3 regions of the Janthinobacterium pasteuri genome follow, and region 3 is predicted to be linked to each of the others. Evidence: predicted binding sites of a transcription regulator. Region 3 holds the regulator's gene; each other region holds the start of a gene.
The links. The regulator FNR, encoded in region 3, switches genes on or off when oxygen is low (the NO sensors DNR and NnrR bind a similar motif). The targets are predictions, from matches to a motif close to TTGATNNNNATCAA.

Region 1: paaA (1,2-phenylacetyl-CoA epoxidase subunit PaaA) is a predicted target of FNR. The motif match lies at 2,298-2,311, and genes of this name have one in related genera.
Region 2: ACQ4WN_RS07850 (bacteriohemerythrin) is a predicted target of FNR. The motif match lies at 2,138-2,151, and genes of this name have one in related genera.

Annotation. Positions count from the first base shown of each region.
Region 1 is NZ_JBNYXS010000001.1:462,079-467,782, reverse strand. Features, by position in the region: gene ACQ4WN_RS02100 (M14 family metallopeptidase) at 1-945, opposite strand, end outside; gene paaX (phenylacetic acid degradation operon negative regulatory protein PaaX) at 1,199-2,128, opposite strand; gene paaA (1,2-phenylacetyl-CoA epoxidase subunit PaaA) at 2,396-3,385, shown strand; gene paaB (1,2-phenylacetyl-CoA epoxidase subunit PaaB) at 3,414-3,698, shown strand; gene paaC (1,2-phenylacetyl-CoA epoxidase subunit PaaC) at 3,698-4,465, shown strand; gene paaD (1,2-phenylacetyl-CoA epoxidase subunit PaaD) at 4,465-5,004, shown strand; gene paaE (1,2-phenylacetyl-CoA epoxidase subunit PaaE) at 5,045-5,704, shown strand, end outside.
Region 2 is NZ_JBNYXS010000005.1:159,240-164,943, forward strand. Features, by position in the region: gene ACQ4WN_RS07840 (nucleotidyltransferase domain-containing protein) at 1-205, shown strand, start outside; gene ACQ4WN_RS07845 (hypothetical protein) at 806-1,660, shown strand; gene ACQ4WN_RS07850 (bacteriohemerythrin) at 1,664-2,062, opposite strand; gene ACQ4WN_RS07855 (hypothetical protein) at 2,362-2,517, opposite strand; gene ACQ4WN_RS07860 (hypothetical protein) at 2,669-2,854, opposite strand; gene ACQ4WN_RS07865 (PepSY domain-containing protein) at 2,982-5,594, opposite strand.
Region 3 is NZ_JBNYXS010000010.1:107,717-113,420, forward strand. Features, by position in the region: gene ACQ4WN_RS12615 (hybrid sensor histidine kinase/response regulator) at 1-2,103, opposite strand, end outside; gene fnr (fumarate/nitrate reduction transcriptional regulator Fnr) at 2,343-3,101, shown strand; gene ACQ4WN_RS12625 (FixH family protein) at 3,105-3,629, opposite strand; gene ccoG (cytochrome c oxidase accessory protein CcoG) at 3,776-5,158, opposite strand; gene ccoP (cytochrome-c oxidase, cbb3-type subunit III) at 5,163-5,704, opposite strand, start outside.

The DNA of each region.
Region 1 (5,704 bases), on a different contig from region 3:
TTCCGGCGTGAACGGGCCGTCTTCATAGCCGTGTTCATCCTGGAAGTCGGGACTGGCCACCTTAAAGTCGGCGATGAAGCGGTCTTGCTCGGCCTTTTGTGCAGGCGTGAAATTTTCCAGCGCATCGCTGCCGGCCACGAACACGTAAGGCAGACCTTCGTCGCCATGCACGTCGAGGAACAGGTCGCAGCCGATTTCATGCATTTTCTGTTTCACCAGGAATACTTCCGGGCTGCGTTCCATCGTCGGCGTCATCCATTCACGGTTCAGGTTGGCGCCGGCCGCGTTGGTGCGCAGGTTGCCATGCACGGAACCGTCCGGATTCATGTTCGGCACCACGTAGAAGACGGCGTCTTGCAGGCACTGGCGGGCAAACGGATTGGCCTGGTCCAGCAAGGCTTCGAGCATGCCTTCGACAAACCATTCCGCCATCGTTTCGCCGGGATGCTGGCGCGCGATGACCCAGACTTTCTTCTCGGCATCGGCGTCGCCGACCACCAGCAGATTCATGTCGCGGCCTTCCACCGTGCTGCCCAGGTCGATCAGGCGCACCAGCGGCGACGCTTGCGCGCTGTCGATCAGGGCCAGGTGGCGATCCCATGGGTACGGTTCGAAGTAGGCGTAGTACACGCTTTCTTCTTCCGGCGTGTGTTCGATGGTCATCACCGTGCCGTCGAAGCTGGTTGGCACGCGGAACCAGGTTTCGCGGTCATAGCTGGCCACGGCCTGGTAGTCTTTCCAGCCGTCCGGATAGGCCGACTTGCCTGCATTCATGAAGCGGATCGTGCACGCCTCGCCTTGCGCGCCTTGCAGGCGGAAATAAAACCACTGCGTGATGTCGGCGTGGGAATCCTTGCGGATGTTCAGCTCGATGGATTGGGCATCGTCGGCGCGCAGCACCTCGATCGCGCCGGCGTCGAATTGCTGGCTGATTTTAATGGTCATGAGTGTTCCTGATAAAAACGTATGGGTTTTGCATCGTGTGCAATGGCGCGATGATACCTGTTTTGCGGAGGCCTTTGTGCTGGCGCAAACGATAACGAACGTGCTTTGCAAACGTGGAAGCTCCAACACGGGGAGAGCATCATGGTTGACAACGGCGTTTGCTGAACGCCTGAAAAATGTTCATGGCAAGGCGCAGGGCCGCAGGCAGTACGAATGTACGCCCAGACCCTGCAACGTCGCCATGGACGTTTTATCAGGTGTTCAGGCCGCCAAAACGTTCAAAAAACCACGGCTCCACGTCCGGCGCGTGCTCATCCTCGCGCCGCAGGGTGGCCAGGATATGTTCTTCGGCCGCCGCATAGGTGAGGCGGTACAGGTCGCGCGCCAGCGCATAGGCTTGCGTGCCGGGCCACGGTTCGGGCAGCAGTTCGACGGGCAGTTGCGGATCGTGTAACTGCACGCGGCGGTAGGCGTGCGTCAGCAGCGAGCGGATGACGAAGGCTTGCTCGGCATCGAACACGGGCTCTTCTTGCAGCAGGGTCAGCAGCGGCTGGAAACTGGCGATGAATTTTTCGTAGCCAGCCATCACTTCCGACAAGTCCCAGCATTCTCCCACCATGTCGCGCAGGGGCCGTGTGCTGACATCCGGCAACTCCGTAGTGTGACAGACATACAGCTTGCCCTGTACGTCGTTGCGCACGAGGATGTCTTCCAGCGCCTCCGAGTTGCTGGCCGGATGGCCAAAGATGCCAGGAGAGATCAATCCATAGCCAGCCCACAATAATTCCTTGCGCAGTGCCCCCCGCTCGGCGGCGCCGATGCTGCCGGCCGGTCCGATCACCAGGGTCCAGCTGCCATCCCAGTGCACGACCAGTGGCGCATAGATGCGTCGATAAGCGCGCTCGAAGCGGCGCAGCGCGTCCGGGCGTATCGTATAGGCGCTGCGGCGGCCATCGCGCTGCGAGCTGAGCCAGCCCTCCTGCGCCAGGCGAAACACGCTAGTGCGCAGCAGGCGGTCATTCACGCCAAACGGTGCCAGCAGGTCGATCAGGCTGCCCAGCCAGATGGCGCCGCCGCGCGGCACGATGGCGTCGCCAAAGATGGTCATCACCAGAGACTTCGAGCGCGGTGGGTCGTTTTCCAGGAAATCGGCTATCCATGCCGTGCAGCGGGTGTTCTTCATGTGGTTCCGGTCTGGCCGTGTTGCGGTCGATTCAATAAAAGCAGCAGTTTACTTGGCTGCGCGGGTAGCGCGTCAATAATTTGCCGGAAGCGCTGGTGGCACTACACAGTGTTTTCTCATCAGCAATATCATACGCACAAAAAAGCCGCACAAGATACGAATTTTTAAAATGATTCATATCAAGTGTATGCAAATAGATTTTTGTATCGTATTATCTGTTCATCGCACCGCGTTGCTGCGCAAAATCAAAGACATGGGAGACAGATCATGTACGCACAAATGGTTGAAACCGGCCTCAAGAACGTCCGTTCCATCGATGACATGGGGGCGGAAGAGCGCGCTTTTCAGGCGCGCATCGACGAAGGCATCAAGATCGAGGCCAAGGACTGGATGCCGGACGCTTACCGCAAGACCCTGATCCGCCAGATTTCGCAGCATGCGCATTCGGAAATCGTCGGTCAATTGCCCGAAGGTAACTGGGTCACGCGCGCACCGACCCTGAAACGCAAGTCTATCCTGCTGGCGAAGATCCAGGATGAAGCGGGCCACGGCCTGTACCTGTATAGCGCTGCGGAAACCCTGGGCGTCTCGCGCGACGATCTGCTCGCTGCCTTGCACTCGGGCAAAGCCAAGTATTCCAGCATCTTTAACTATCCCACCCTGTCGTGGGCCGACATGGGCGCCATCGGCTGGCTGGTCGATGGCTCCGCCATCATCAACCAGATTCCCCTGTGCCGCTGCTCATATGGCCCGTATGCGCGCGCCATGATCCGCGTCTGCAAGGAAGAATCGTTCCATGCGCGCCAGGGCTACGACATCATGATGTCGCTGTGCAAGGGCACGCCAGAACAGAAAGCCATGGCGCAGGATGCGCTGAACCGCTGGTGGTGGCCGTCCCTGATGATGTTCGGCCCGTCCGACGCCGCCTCCGTCAACAGCGCCCAATCGGCGCAATGGCGCATCAAGCTGTTTTCGAACGATGAATTGCGCCAGCGCATGGTCGACCAGACCGTGCCGCAAATCGAATACCTGGGCCTGACCGTGCCCGATCCCGACCTGAAGTTCAATGCCGAAACAGGCCACTATGAATTCGGCGAGATCGACTGGTCCGAGTTTAACAATGTATTGAAGGGCAATGGCCCGTGCAACCGCGAGCGCCTGCAAACGCGGGTCAAGGCGTATGAAGACGGTGTATGGTTCCGCGATGCCTTGCTCGCGTATGCAGATAAACAAGCCGCAGTCAAAGCGGCAGCGTAAATACATAAGACAGATAGGGGAGAGCAACATGAGCAAAGAATGGCCATTGTGGGAAGTTTTCATCCGCAGCCAGCACGGCCTGGCGCACAAGCATGTGGGCAGCCTGCATGCCTCCGACGCCACCATGGCGGTCAACCATGCACGCGACGTCTACACGCGCCGCAATGAAGGCGTGAGCATCTGGGTGGTGCGCGCGGCCGATATCGTCGCCAGCAGCCCCGGCGACAAGGGCGCCCTGTTTGAACCGTCAAACAGCAAGGTGTACCGCCATCCCACCTTCTTCCCGATGCCGGAAGAAGTCAAGAACCTGTGATGGGAGCGCCTGCAATGGATGACAAAGTCAATTACCTCTTGCGCCTGGGCGACAATGCCCTGATCCTTAGCCAGCAGCTGTCGCAGCTGTGCGGCAAGGGTCCCGCGCTGGAGGAGGACATGGCGCTGACCAATGTGGCGCTCGATCTCCTGGGCCAGACGCGCTTGTGGTTCAGCTATGCGGCCGAACTGGAAAACGCGGGCCGCGACGAGGACGACATCGCCTTTTTGCGCGACGCCCACGACTTCAAGAACTGCCTGCTGCTGGAACAGCCGAACGGCAATTATGCCGACACCATGATGCGCCAGTTCTTCTTCGACACATGGCACTACTTCCAGCTGCTGGAACTGGCGAAATGCAGCGATCCACGCATCGTCGAAGTGGCGCAGAAGTCGATCAAGGAAGTCACCTATCACCTGCGCCGCAGTGGTGACCTGATCGTGCGCCTCGGCGACGGCACGGCGGACAGCCACGCCAAGACGCAGGCCGCGGCCGATAAACTGTGGATGTACACGGGCGAGATGTTTACGTACGACGCCGTCGACCAGGCCATGCTTGCCGCCGGCATCGCGCCTTCATCGGACGTGCTGCGCCAGGCCTTCCTGGAACACGTGGCCGAGATCTTCGCCGAAGCGACGCTTGTCATGCCGGCGCCCGACGCCTGGATGCAAAAGGGCGGCAAGCAGGGTACGCACACGGAACACCTGGGCTTTATTTTGGCCGAAATGCAGTTCCTGCAGCGCGCCTATCCCGGGGCGGAGTGGTAATGAACGCGCCCACGGCAGCGCTGGACGCCGCCCAGGTATGGGCCTGGCTGGGCGACATCCCAGACCCGGAAATTCCTGTCATTTCGGTGGTGGACCTGGGCATCGTGCGCGCTGTCGACGTGGTCAGCAGCGACGAGTGCATCGTGACGATCACGCCCACGTATTCGGGCTGCCCCGCCATGCAGGTGATCGCCGATGCCGTCACGGATGCGTTGCGCAGCCATGGCGTGGCCAAGGTGACACTGGTGAACCAGCTGGCGCCCGCCTGGACTACGGACTGGATGAGCGAATCGGGCAAGGCCAAGCTGAAAGGCTATGGCATCGCCCCGCCGCAGCAGCAGGTGATCGATATCAGCGGCCTTCGTAGCGGAACAGCGGGCGGGGTCAAGCGCCTGCCCATGCCGCAGCTGGAGGTGATTTGTCCGAACTGCGGTTCCACGCATACGCAGCTGATCAGCCAGTTCGGCTCCACGCCGTGCAAGGCCCTGTACAAATGCCTGGCTTGCCGCGAACCGTTTGATTACTTCAAGTGCCACTAAAAAAATCAGGCACACGTTCCGAAGAAACTGGAGATGAAGCATGAGTAAATTTTATCCGCTGTGCGTATCGAACGTGCGCAATGAAACGCGCGACACCATCGCCGTCACGTTCGACGTGCCAGCCGAACTGCAGCAGCAGTTCCGCTTTCAGCAGGGCCAGCACCTGACCCTGCGCGCCAATATCAATGCGGAAGACGTGCGCCGTTCGTATTCCATCTGTTCGGCGGTGCAGGACGGCACGCTGCGCGTGGCCATCAAGCGCACGCCCGGCGGCGCCTTTTCCACTTGGGCGAATGACACCCTGAAAGCTGGCGCCACCATCGAGGTGATGCCGCCCATGGGCCACTTCAACGTGCCGCTCGACTGCGTCAACCGCAAGCACTACCTGGCGTTTGCGGCCGGCAGCGGCATCACGCCCATCCTCTCCATCATCAAGACGACACTGCTGACGGAACCCCTGAGCCGCTTTACCCTGTTCTACGGCAACCGCGCCTCGTCGTCCGTCATCTTCAAGGAAGAATTGACGGACTTGAAGGATGTGTACCTGGAGCGTTTGAACCTGGTGTACGTGATGAGCCGCGAGCAGCAGGACATCGAATTGTTCAATGGCCGCATCACGCAGGAAAAATGCGAACAATTCCTGCAGCACTGGATCAAGGTAGAAGACTACGACAACGCCTTCATCTGCGGTCCGGAAGAC
Region 2 (5,704 bases), on a different contig from region 3:
CGGCGGCAAGCATCTGTTCCGCCGCCTGCAGGCATTTGACGCGGCCATCGCCAAAGAGCTCGACGGGGCCTTGCGCCTGGTCGCCAGCGACATGGCGCAAGGCCAGCGCGCGTTCGAACACGTCACCGCCGCCGTGCTGGCGCCCGTGGGCGGGCCCTTGCTGCATGGCTTCTGCCTGCCGGCGCCCGCACACTGGCGCGCTTAAAACGCCGCGCGCACGGCGAGGCTGATGTTGCGCGGCTCACCCCGGAATTCGCCGTCGAAGAAGCCCACGTTGCGGTAGTATTTCTTGTCGAGCAGGTTGTTGACGTTCAAAGCACGCTGACCGCGTTTCGCCTGCCGTGTATGACTGCGTGCCTTCCGTGGTCGCCGCCATCAGGGCCACGCCAGCGCCAAGGCTGAGCAGACTGATGTGTAATAAACGGGGCAGGGGACGCAAGCCGGGCTGGCGCGAAGAGCAGCATACGGTAGTCGATTGCATCATTTTCCTCGAATATTTTTAGTCGTGTGTTTCCCTAACTCGTCTGGCGAGGTGCGCAGTAGCTGTGGGGATGGCATGACGCTGGCCCGTGGTCTGGCTGGGATAGCAGTTCCACCGCAAGGCCCGGCGTGCTCTGGCAGTGGAAAAGAAGGGCGCGCGACTCCTGTCGATTTAAGAATGGGAATCATTACTAATGTGGGTAATATTTGCCAAATAATCAAGCGAGCACACCAGATGAGTGCAGCTGGCCTGGAGCGGCGCGCAGGCTGGCCTTCTGCGATAATGCAGGCGCTGACAAAATATTTTCCTCATTGAAAGAAATGCATGCGTACATGGATCGCTTGTGCCGGATGGTTGTGTGTCGTGTCGCTGGGCCAGGCCCAGGAACACGCGCCGGCGCCGGCTGTTCCCACGCTGCTGCAAAGCGCCGGCGTGCCGCCTGCCGCCGCCGTCGTGTCGCCACCCCTTGTGCCGCAGAACGTTGCGCCTGCCACACCTGCTGCGCCAGCGGAGGACGCCTTGCCATCGCAAACGGTGACGATCACGGCCAACAGCGACGCCAAGGCGCCGCGCATACGTTTCACGGCTTACCGCGAGAGTTATCTGACGGCCAGGAAGGTGTGGCAAGTGTCGAGCGGCAGCGTGGTCATGGCCCTGCGCCTGATTCCGGCCAAGCTGAGCGCCACCATCGACGATGTGCGCGTGGCCTTGCAAGGCAATGGCGCCCCCGTGCCGATCAAGGTGTCGGACGGCGGCGTGTTTGTCGTGCCGCTCAACGATGACATCGCCGCGCAGGATGGCACGTTCCTGGTGAACAAGGGCAGGGGCGAGCTGACGGCAAATATCGTGCTCCAGCCATCCGTTGCGCGCGATGCGTGGAATGTCACGCGCGTGGGGCAAGTCTTGCACGATGCGCGGCGCGCCGTGCGGGCCATCACGCCATGGTACAAGCGACCGTTCGCCAACGATGTGCAATCGCTGGCCTTTTGCGCGGCCGAGCGGGGCAGCGCCTTGCAGTTGATGGATGGCGAGCAACTGATCGCCACCTTGCCCATGAACGAGCCGGCCGTCAACGACATCAGCCAGCCCGTGTTTTGCAAGATTTTCGACGGCGAAGACAGATACCCGGGACACTACCGCGTGGTCTTGCCGGAGCAAGCGACGGTGCTGCTGCTCTAGAAGCTAGTTCGGCTGGCGCTGCACCAGTTCCAGGGCCGCCGCCAGGGCCAGGTCCATGGTGGCCTGGTGAAAGATCAGCCATTGCGGCAAGAGCGAGAGCGCATGGCGTCCCTGCTCCAGGTCGCCTTCATCGACGGCGGCCCAGGCATGGTGCAAGCCGCTGAGCACGCGCGCATGCTGTTCGCGGTGCTTGGACAGCGAGGGAAAGTCGATTTGTTCCATCAAATCCTCTTCCTCGCGGAAATCGCGTTCGACGGCCGCAATCAGCTCGCGAAACGCCGTGCTGAAATCCTGGTCGCTCAACTGTCCCAGCCGCGCCAGCTCCTGAAACAGTGCCTCATGCGCTTCGTCGATGGCGGGAACGCCCAGCGCCATCTCATCTTTCCAGTCCGATTTACCCATGCCGATGCTCCCGGTTAAGTCCGTCGCAATGCGAAGCGTACCGTTCCAGTGTGGGCGCAGCGAAGGTGGAAATCCATGATCTGGATCAAAAATTTGGTGAAGAGCGGATGAAGGAAATACGGAAAAACAAAGGGGATGAGGGAATAAATTTCCACTCCGCAATAAAGGGGTTTTTGACGATGAATGCCACTAGCGAGCGCCGCTGAAAAACGCCGCTGGCAAGGCGCCGTTCCGAAGGCAGTACGAATGTACGACGAGGCACGGCAACGCAGTCAGCGGTGTTTTCTCAGCCGCGCGTCTTATTGCTTGGGCCAATGGCTCCACATGGCATGCGCATCGACATTCGGTACTTGCAGCTGCTGTCCTGCTGATAACTGCATCGTATCCCTCAGCACGAGGGGGGCGAGCAGCAAGGCCGACAGGGCAAGGCAGGCCAGCACTTTGAGCGTCAACATGGTCGTCTCCTGGTGTCCCGGCGGCGGCGCGGGGATGCGGCGCCTGCCGGTCACTTCCTTATGTACTACCATGCTTGTAGTTTAGGTCATCTGGTTGAAAATTCAACTTATTGCTGTGATGCACTGCACCAGTTCGCCCGTTGCCAGGGGCCTATTTTGCCTTGCGGCTGCGCCGTGGCTTGCCTGCGGCGGGCAGGAAAGAGTCGAACCACACCTGCGTCAACTGCTGCGTATTTTTCGCCGCTTCGCGCTTGACGGCGGCCGTGGCATGGCCGCGTGCCGTGCTGGCGATGCGGTTAGCCGCGCTCAGGTACATGCTCATCCAGGGGTTTTTCATGGGGTGCCTCGCAGACAGTGAGTGGGGCGGCGCTTGTGCCGCGATGTCCCCATTTTAGTCCGATGGCTGGTCCTGACTGTGCGCTTGCCCGCATAGCCGGGCGGCGCCGGGGCCGGACTGATGCAGATCAATATACGTCGCGGCGGTAGCGTCCGGCCGCCAGCAGGGCGTCGAGGCCATCCTGCCCCAGCACTTCTTGCAGTACAGCATCTATTCCTGCCGCCATGCCTTGCAGGCTGCCGCATACGTAGACGATGGCGCCTTGGGCCAGCCAGTCGCGCAGTTCCTGGGCGTTGGCGCGCAGGCGGTCTTGCACGTATTGTCGTGTTTCACCGTCGCGCGAAAAGACACGGTCCAGGCGCGCCAGGTGACCAGCGTCCAGCCAGCCTTGCAACTCTTCGCCGCAGACGCTGTCAAACGCTTGCTGGCGCTCGCCAAACAGCAGCCAGTTGCGTGCCAGCCCTGCCCGCCGGCGCGCACGCAGGTGCGCGCGCAAGCCGGCCAGGCCGGAACCGTTGCCGATATAAATGCAGGGCACGTCGACCAGGGTTGGCGCGAAGGCGGGATTGGCTTGCAGGCGCAGGCGGATGCTGCCATCCAGCGGGGCGAAGCGCGTGAGCCAGCCGGAACAGATGCCATAGCCCAGGTTGTCGCCGCCCGCATGGCGTTCCTGGCGCACCAGCAACTGCAGTTCGCCATCGGACGGCAGCGACGCGAGCGAGTAGCTGCGCGGTGCATGTTGTGTACCCTGCGCGTCGCCATCGCTGCCGTCCGCGTTGCACCCGATGATTTCCGCCAGCGCGCCCGCTTCCCAGGTGACGCCGGCCGGGCCCGTCAACGTGATTTCATGCAGTTCGCCGCCTAGGCTGCCCGGGTTGAGCAGCACGCGGCGCACCAGACGCCACTCGGCATAGGACGCTTCTTCCTGCACGCCGATGGCGTCGATGGCGCTGCCGCTGCAGCGCGCCAATGCCTGCGACCAGTCGGCCAGCGCGGCGGGGTCGTGCTTGTCCACTTCGATCAGGGGGAACAGGGGCGTGGCGCCCAGCGCGCGCAATTGGCGCTCCAGCGCATGACCGAAGCCGCAGAAGTCGCTGTAGTGGCGGTCGCCCAGGGCCAGCACGCCGAATTCCAGGCCTGCCAGCGGCGTGCCCGCCGTTTGCTGCAACAGGCGCGCGAAGCGGCGCGTGCCGTCCGGCGCTTCGCCTTCGCCAAAGGTGCTGGCAACGATCAGCGCCCGTACATACTGGCGCAATTGCGCGGGATCAAACCGGTCCAGCGACTGCACATCGACGGCCACGCCCGCCTGCTGCAGGGCGCGCGCGCTTTCCAGGGCCAGGCGCTCGGCCTGGCCCGACTGGCTGGCGTAGGCCACCAGCGTGGGCAGGCCAGTAACCATATTGTCGGGAGTGCCGGCCAGCATGGCGCGCTGCGCCTGCACAGCCCGTTTTGCCTTACGGCGGCCCAGGTACAGCATCCAGCCCGTGATGGCGAACAGGGGCAGGCCCAGGCTGGCCAGGGTAACGATGATGCGGCCCGGCAAGCCGAAATACGTGCCCATGTGTAGCGGATAAATGATGTTGACGAGGCGCGAACCCAGGCCTTGCTGGCTGTACGGCGCGTTTTCCGTGACCACGCCGTCGGCCGCCAAAATGTTCATGCGGCTGCGCGCCCGCTCGTGCGGCGCATCGCTGGCCAGCCAGGTGAATTGCACGGCTTCGCCGATGCGCGTTGGCAGGCGCACGCTGGCCAGGGTCCAGCCGGGGGCGTGCTGCTGGAAGCTGCTCCAGGCCAGGCCGATGTCGACAGCGGGCGATTGCGCCTTGGGCGCGCCTTTCTTGCCTGGTGCTTGCGCCACCCTTGGCGGCTTGCCGGCCCAGGCGTCGATGTTGTCGCGCACCACGTCATAGCTCCAGTAAATGCCCGTCAGGGTCAGCGCCACGTAGACCACCAGGCACCAGGTGCCGGCCACGGCATGCAAGTTCCACAGGAAGGAGCGGCCTTTCAGGGCGGGGTCGAAAGTCAGCCAGGTGCGCCAGTCCAGCGGGCGGCGGGGCCAGCGCAGGTACAGGCCGGAGAGTGCCAGGCCCAGCAGGCACAGGGCCAGCGCACCCGCCACTTGGCGGCCCGGATCGCGGGGCAGCAGCAGCCAGCGGTGCAATGACTCCGTCCACTCGAAAAATTCCGCCCCCGCCAGCGCCGGCTGGGTGGCGCCCGTGTACGGGTGCACATAAATGGATACACCGCGCCGCTGGCCGTTCTTTGGCGCGAAGAACAGGCGTGGCGATGCGCCCGCCTGCGCATACATGGTGATCGAGGCCACGCGCTGGCCGTATTCCGTTGCAGCGATGCTGGCCAGCTGGGCCGGCGTCAGCGGGGCGCGGGTTTCCACGGGGACATGGCGTACGCCGGGATTCATGACATCGAGCAATTCCTCCTTGAAGGCCAGGGTGGCGCCGCTCAGGCCGATGATCACCAGCACCGTGCCGGCCGTGATGCCGATGAACCAATGCAATTGAAACCACACCTGCTTCCAGCTCCACTGCCAGCGCCTTTGTTGCTGGGCGGCGGCAAGCTGGCGTTGTTGGCGGGCTTGTTGGCTGGTTTCCGGCGCATCATCGGCGCTGGCGCGCAATTGGGGTTGTGGAAGGGAAGAGGTCGTCATGACGGCTTTCGATGGCGCGGCCAGGCCGGGCGTCAGGCATGGCAGGGAAGAAGGAAGGCTGACATAATAACGCAAACGAGAATCATTCGCAAATGATGGTGCGCTGGTTTCACGGGGCGGGGGCCATCCTCGTTTGCCTGATTGGTCGCTATAGGCGCTACAATAGGGATACTGTTCACTAGTCA
Region 3 (5,704 bases):
GGTGGCCGCCTGGCGGATGGCCTTGGCCGTGGCCAGGCCGTCCATGACGGGCATGTGCCAGTCGGCCAGCACCACGTCATACGGTTGCTGCTGCGCCAGGCGTTCGCGGTACAGTTCGATGGCGGCAAAGCCGGAGTCCACTTCGTCGGCCAGCCAGCCCCATGCCTCGATCAGCTTGACGATCAGTTCGCGCGTGGTGCGGTTATCGTCGGCCACCAGCAGGCGCAGCTGGCCCAGGGCGGGCGTGCGCCGCGTTTCGGCCGGCTGCGCCAGCATGTCGAACGGCACGCTGAACCAGAAGCGGCTGCCCTTGCCTTCGCTGCTGGCGACGGCGATGTCGCCGCCCATCATGTGGATCAGCTGCTTGCTGATGGCCAGGCCCAGGCCCGTGCCGCCGAAGCGCCGCGTGATGCTCTGGTCACCCTGTGAAAACGCGGCAAACAGCTGCTGTTGCTGCAACTCCGTCATGCCGATGCCCGTGTCGCGCACTTCGAAGCGCAGCCAGGCGCGGCCTTGTTGGCGTTCGGCCAGGCTGACGGCCACCACCACTTCGCCGCTCTCGGTGAACTTGATGGCATTGCCGGCCAGGTTGACGAGGATTTGCTGCAGGCGCTGGGCGTCGCCCACCAGGCGCCGCGGTACGTCGGGCTCGACGGCGATGGCCAGTTCCAGCTCCTTTTCGCCCGCATTCATGGTCATCGTCGTGGCCAGGGTATTCATCACTTCATCGAGGTCGAACTCGACGGGCGACAATTCCATGCGGCGCGCTTCGATCTTCGAATAATCGAGCACGTCGTTGAGGATGCCCAGCAGTGACTGGCCCGCCACGCGCACCATGGTCAGATACTTGCGCTGTTCCGTGTCGAGCCTGGTATTGCCCAGCAAGTACACCATGCCCAGCACGGCATTGAGCGGCGTGCGGATTTCATGGCTCATGTTGGCCACGAAGTCGCTCTTTGCGCGGTTGGCCGCCTCGGCCCGGTCGCGCTCCAGTTCCAGTTCCGCCGCGCGCGATTCGAGTTCCTGCTGAAGGCGGTCGCGTTCGCTCATCAGGCCGTTGAACGCTTCCGTCAGTTCGCCGATCTCGTCGCGCTGCTGCACTGGCACGGGGGTGAAGCGGCTGCCGCTGGTGCGCAGGGCCAGCAGGGTGTCGCGCAGGCGCACCAGCGGCGACAGCAGGCGCACGGTGACCCAGCCCAGCACGGCTGCGGCCAGCAGCGACGCGAGGATGCTCCATAGCACCAGCCGGTACAGCACGCCATCGAAGGGTTCGAAGGCGTCCTCGATGGGTAGCGAGGCGGCCAGCAGCCAGTTCACCGATTTCAGGCGCTTGAAGCTGTTGACGGCCGTGATGCCGCGGCTATTGGTGCTGACCATGCTGCCTTCGCCATCGTCCTTCAGCATCTCGGTGGTCGTCAGGTTGGCGTTCGGCTGGCGCGGCTGCAGCAAACGGCTGGTATCGGGGTGCAGCACGTAGCGCGGCACGGCGCCGCGCGTGAGGATGAAGAAATAGCCGCTCTTGCCGATCTTTTCCGAGCGCAGGCGCCCCAGCAGGTTGTCCTTGTACAGGCGCAGCACGCCGATCACCACGCCGGCCACCTGGCCATCGGCGGTGAGCACGGGCGCCACCATCTGTACGATGGGCATGCCGCTCACTTTGCCCAGCATCGGCTCGGTGATCATGGGCTGGCGTGTGCGCAGGACGGTCTGGAAATACTCGCGCTCGGCAACGTTGATGCCGGCGCGGCCTGTGACCAGCGGCATGTCGGCCACGATGGCGCCTTGCGCATCGAGCACCAGCACGTCGTCGAACAGCACCAGCATCGAGCGGCGCGCATAGTATTCGCGCAGCTTGGCGGGTTGGGCGATCAATTCCGGCGGCTGCTGCCTGGCCGTCAGGGTGACGATTTGCAGCAGCATGCCCAGCTTGTCGTCGAGCTCGGCTGCGGTGCGGGTGATCAGGGCAGATTGCTGGCTCAGCAGTACTCGGGTGAAGTCGGCGCGCATGTGCTGCACCTGGATCATGGTGACCAGCGCGATCATGGCGATCGAGGTCAGGCTGGTGGCCAGCGCGACTTTTGCTTTGATGCCGAGAGGCTTCATGATTTCCTTTTCAGTACCGGGCGGCACAGGCGGCAGATAATGCTGTCAGGAATTTTCCTATCAATACATCAACTTGGCAAGCGGTGCCGCGCAAATTGCGCTCGCCGCAAGGGCTTTTGACGATGTTGCCATATATTTAAAGTCAGAAAGTCGTTTATTCAGCGCAATTGCGGTGAAATTGGCACACGGCCACCGTGTATGCAGTAAACTCGGTATTGCATTTTCTAAAAGGTACCAACATGACCGAAGCGCTACTCACTCCCACCTTGCCCACAGTGAACGTGGAAGCGTTGCGTGCGCGATGCTCGACCTGCAGCATGCATCAATTGTGCCTGCCGATGGGCCTCGATGTGGGCGACATGGACAGACTGGACCAGATCATCGGCCGCCGCCGTAAGATCGTGCGCGGCGCCTCGCTGTTCCGCATCGGCGACTCGTTCCAGAACCTGTACGCGATCCGCCTGGGCCACTTCAAGACGTACCAGATCAATCCGGGCGGCGAAGAGCAGGTGACGGGTTTCCAGATGGCGGGCGAACTATTGGGCATGGACGCCATCAGCGCCGATCGCCACCACTGTAATGCGGTGGCGCTGGAAGATAGCGAAGTGTGTGAAATCCCGTTTTCCAGCCTGGAACAATTGCTGGGCAGTATGCCTACCCTGCTGCGCCATTTCCACCGCATGATGAGCCAGGAAATCACGCGCGAGCAAAGCGTCATGCTGTTGCTGGGCAATATGCAGGCGACGCAGCGCTTTGCCGCCTTTATCGTCAACCTGGCCTCGCGCTATGAGGCGCGCGGCTATTCGGGCAGCAATTTCCAGCTGCGCATGTCGCGCGAGGAAATCGGCAACTACCTGGGCCTGACCATCGAAAGCGTCAGCCGCCTGCTGTCCAAATTCAAGAAGGAAGGCTGGCTGCGCGTGTCGAATCGCGAGATCGAGATCCTGCAGCCGGCCAAGTTGAAGGCCATTACGGCCGGTACGGACGTCTGCAAGTAAGTCTTACAGTTCTTCATCGGCATGCAGCGCGATGCTGCGCTGCAGTGGCCAGGTCCAGATGCCGGACAGGCGCCATTCGCGTTTGTCGTTTTCCACCAGCACTTGCCAGCGGCTGCGCTCGAGCATCGGCAGCGCTACCGAGAAGTTGCCGGCCGCATCGGGCTGCACCAGCAGTTTGATATCCTTTTCCGGCAGGGTCGCATGCGCCAGGTGCAGCTGCAGCGGACCCTGGTAAGCCTTGCCGAAGCTGTGCACGGAACCACTGAGGCGTGCTGACGCCACGTCATAGGACAGGCTGGTATCCATCGCCAGGTCGCTGGCGATCGTGTCGCGCCGCAAGTCCTGATTGATCGCCTTGCCCTGCTTGTAATAATCACCCACCACCAGCGCATCGGGCTGCGTAAACGCGATATACGCCATGCAGCTGCCGACCACCACGGACAGGCCGGGACCGATCATCAGCAGCCAAGGCCAGCGATGCTTGTACCACGGGGCAACGGGTGCTTGCAGCTTGAGACTGTCGGACATTTTGTTCTCCTTGGGGTCAGACCCTTTGGGTCTGACCCCAGCTTTTGCTTCTGGGTTGAAAATAAAGTAAAGCTAACGCATGTTTGATGCTACCCCTACGGCGAAATACCGGGGTCGGACCCAGAGGGTCCGACCCCGAATCAATATCACCGCGGCACGATGAATACCGCGCTTTCACGCACATGCAGCGATGGGTCGTCCAGCGAGTGCAATTCGATCGCAATCTTGTTCGAGCCCTTCTCGCCCACGCCGTGCGGCACGCGCAGGCGGATCGGCCAGCCCAGCGTTTCCGTCGGCTGCAAGGTCACTTCTTCGCGCGTCAGCAAGGTCAGGCCCGGCAAGCCGGAAGCGCTGATTTTAAAATGCTGGGTTTGCTCCGAGGTGTTCATGATCTGCAAGCGGTAAACGTTTTCAATCATGCCGTCTTCCACTTCGCGTCCCATCGAACCGCGGTCGCGGATCACGTCCATTTTCAGGGGCGTGCGCAGGGCCAGCGAAGTACACACGGCGATGATGATCAGGGCCAGGATGGAGGTGTAGATCAGCACGCGCGGGCGCATGGCGCGCTGGCGGATCTGCTTCGAACTGAAGTTGTTTTCCATCGCATGGTCGGTACTGTAGCGTACCAGTCCCCGCGGCCGGTCGACCTTGTCCATCACGCTGTTGCAGGCGTCGACGCAGGCGGCGCAGCCGATGCATTCATACTGCAGGCCGTTGCGGATATCGATGCCGGTCGGACACACCTGCACGCACAGGGTGCAGTCGATGCAGTCGCCCAGCTTGTCGTTGTTGCCGGCCTTCTTGCTCATCGCGCCACGCGGTTCGCCGCGCTTCGCATCGTAGGTGATGATCAGGGTGTCCTGGTCGAACATGGCGCTCTGGAAGCGCGCGTAGGGGCACATGTATTTGCACACCTGCTCGCGCAGCCAGCCCGCGTTGCCGTAGGTTGCCAGGCTGTAGAACAAGACCCAGAACCATTCCCAGGGACCGAAATTGAGGGTGGTCACCTCGCGCGCCAGTTCCTTGATCGGCGTAAAGTAGCCGACAAAGGTAAAGCCCGTCCACAGGGCGATGGCGCCCCACGCCAGGTGCTTGGCCGTCTTCTTGAAGGCCTTGCGCGCGGAGGGTCCCTGCTTGTCGAGGGCCATGCGCGCGCTGCGCGTGCCCTCGATGTGGCGTTCGACCCACAGGAAGATTTCCGTGTACACCGTTTGCGGGCAAGAGAACCCGCACCACACCCGCCCGGCGATGGCCGTGACGAGGAACAACAAATACGCACAGATGATCAGCAGGGCCGCCAGATAGATGAAATCCTGGGGCCACAGCACGACGCCGAAAATGTAGAACTTGCGCGTGGTCAAATCGAACAGCAGGGCTTGCCTGCCATTCCAGGTCAACCACGGCAAGCCGTAGAACGCCAGCTGGGTAAGCCATACGCATACCCATCGCCAGGTAGCGTAGCGTCCTTTGGCCTCGCGAGGGTAGATCTGCTCGCGGGCCGCATACATCTTGATGACTTGAGGTTCCATTACGTCATTTCACGGGCGTCTGGGGATTCGACAGGCTCCAGACATACGCCGACAGCACGTGGACCTTGGACTCGCCGAGGAAATCGCTGAAGGCCGGCATGGTGTTGTTGCGTCCCTTGCGGATGGTTTCCATGATGGTATCGGCACTGCCGCCATACAGCCAGATCTTGTCCGTCAGGTTAGGCGAACCGAGCATCTGGTTACCCTTCGCATCGGCGCCGTGACAGGCCATGCAGGCGCCGAACTTGGCCTTGCCCAGCACCGACTTGACGGGATCCGAGGTCGAACCGGATAGGCTCAGCACGTAATGGGCCACGTTCTCGACATCCTTTTCGGAGCCCAGGGCGGCGCCCATCGGTGGCATCTGGCCATTGCGGCCGTGCATGATGGTGGTCTTGATGATGTCGGGTTCGCCGCCATACAGCCAGTCCTTGTCGGTCAGGTTGGGGAAGCCCTTGTTGCCGCGCGCATCCGAACCGTGGCATTGCGCGCAGTAGGTGAGGAACAAACGCTGGCCGATGGCTTGCGCCTGCGGATCGGCGGCCA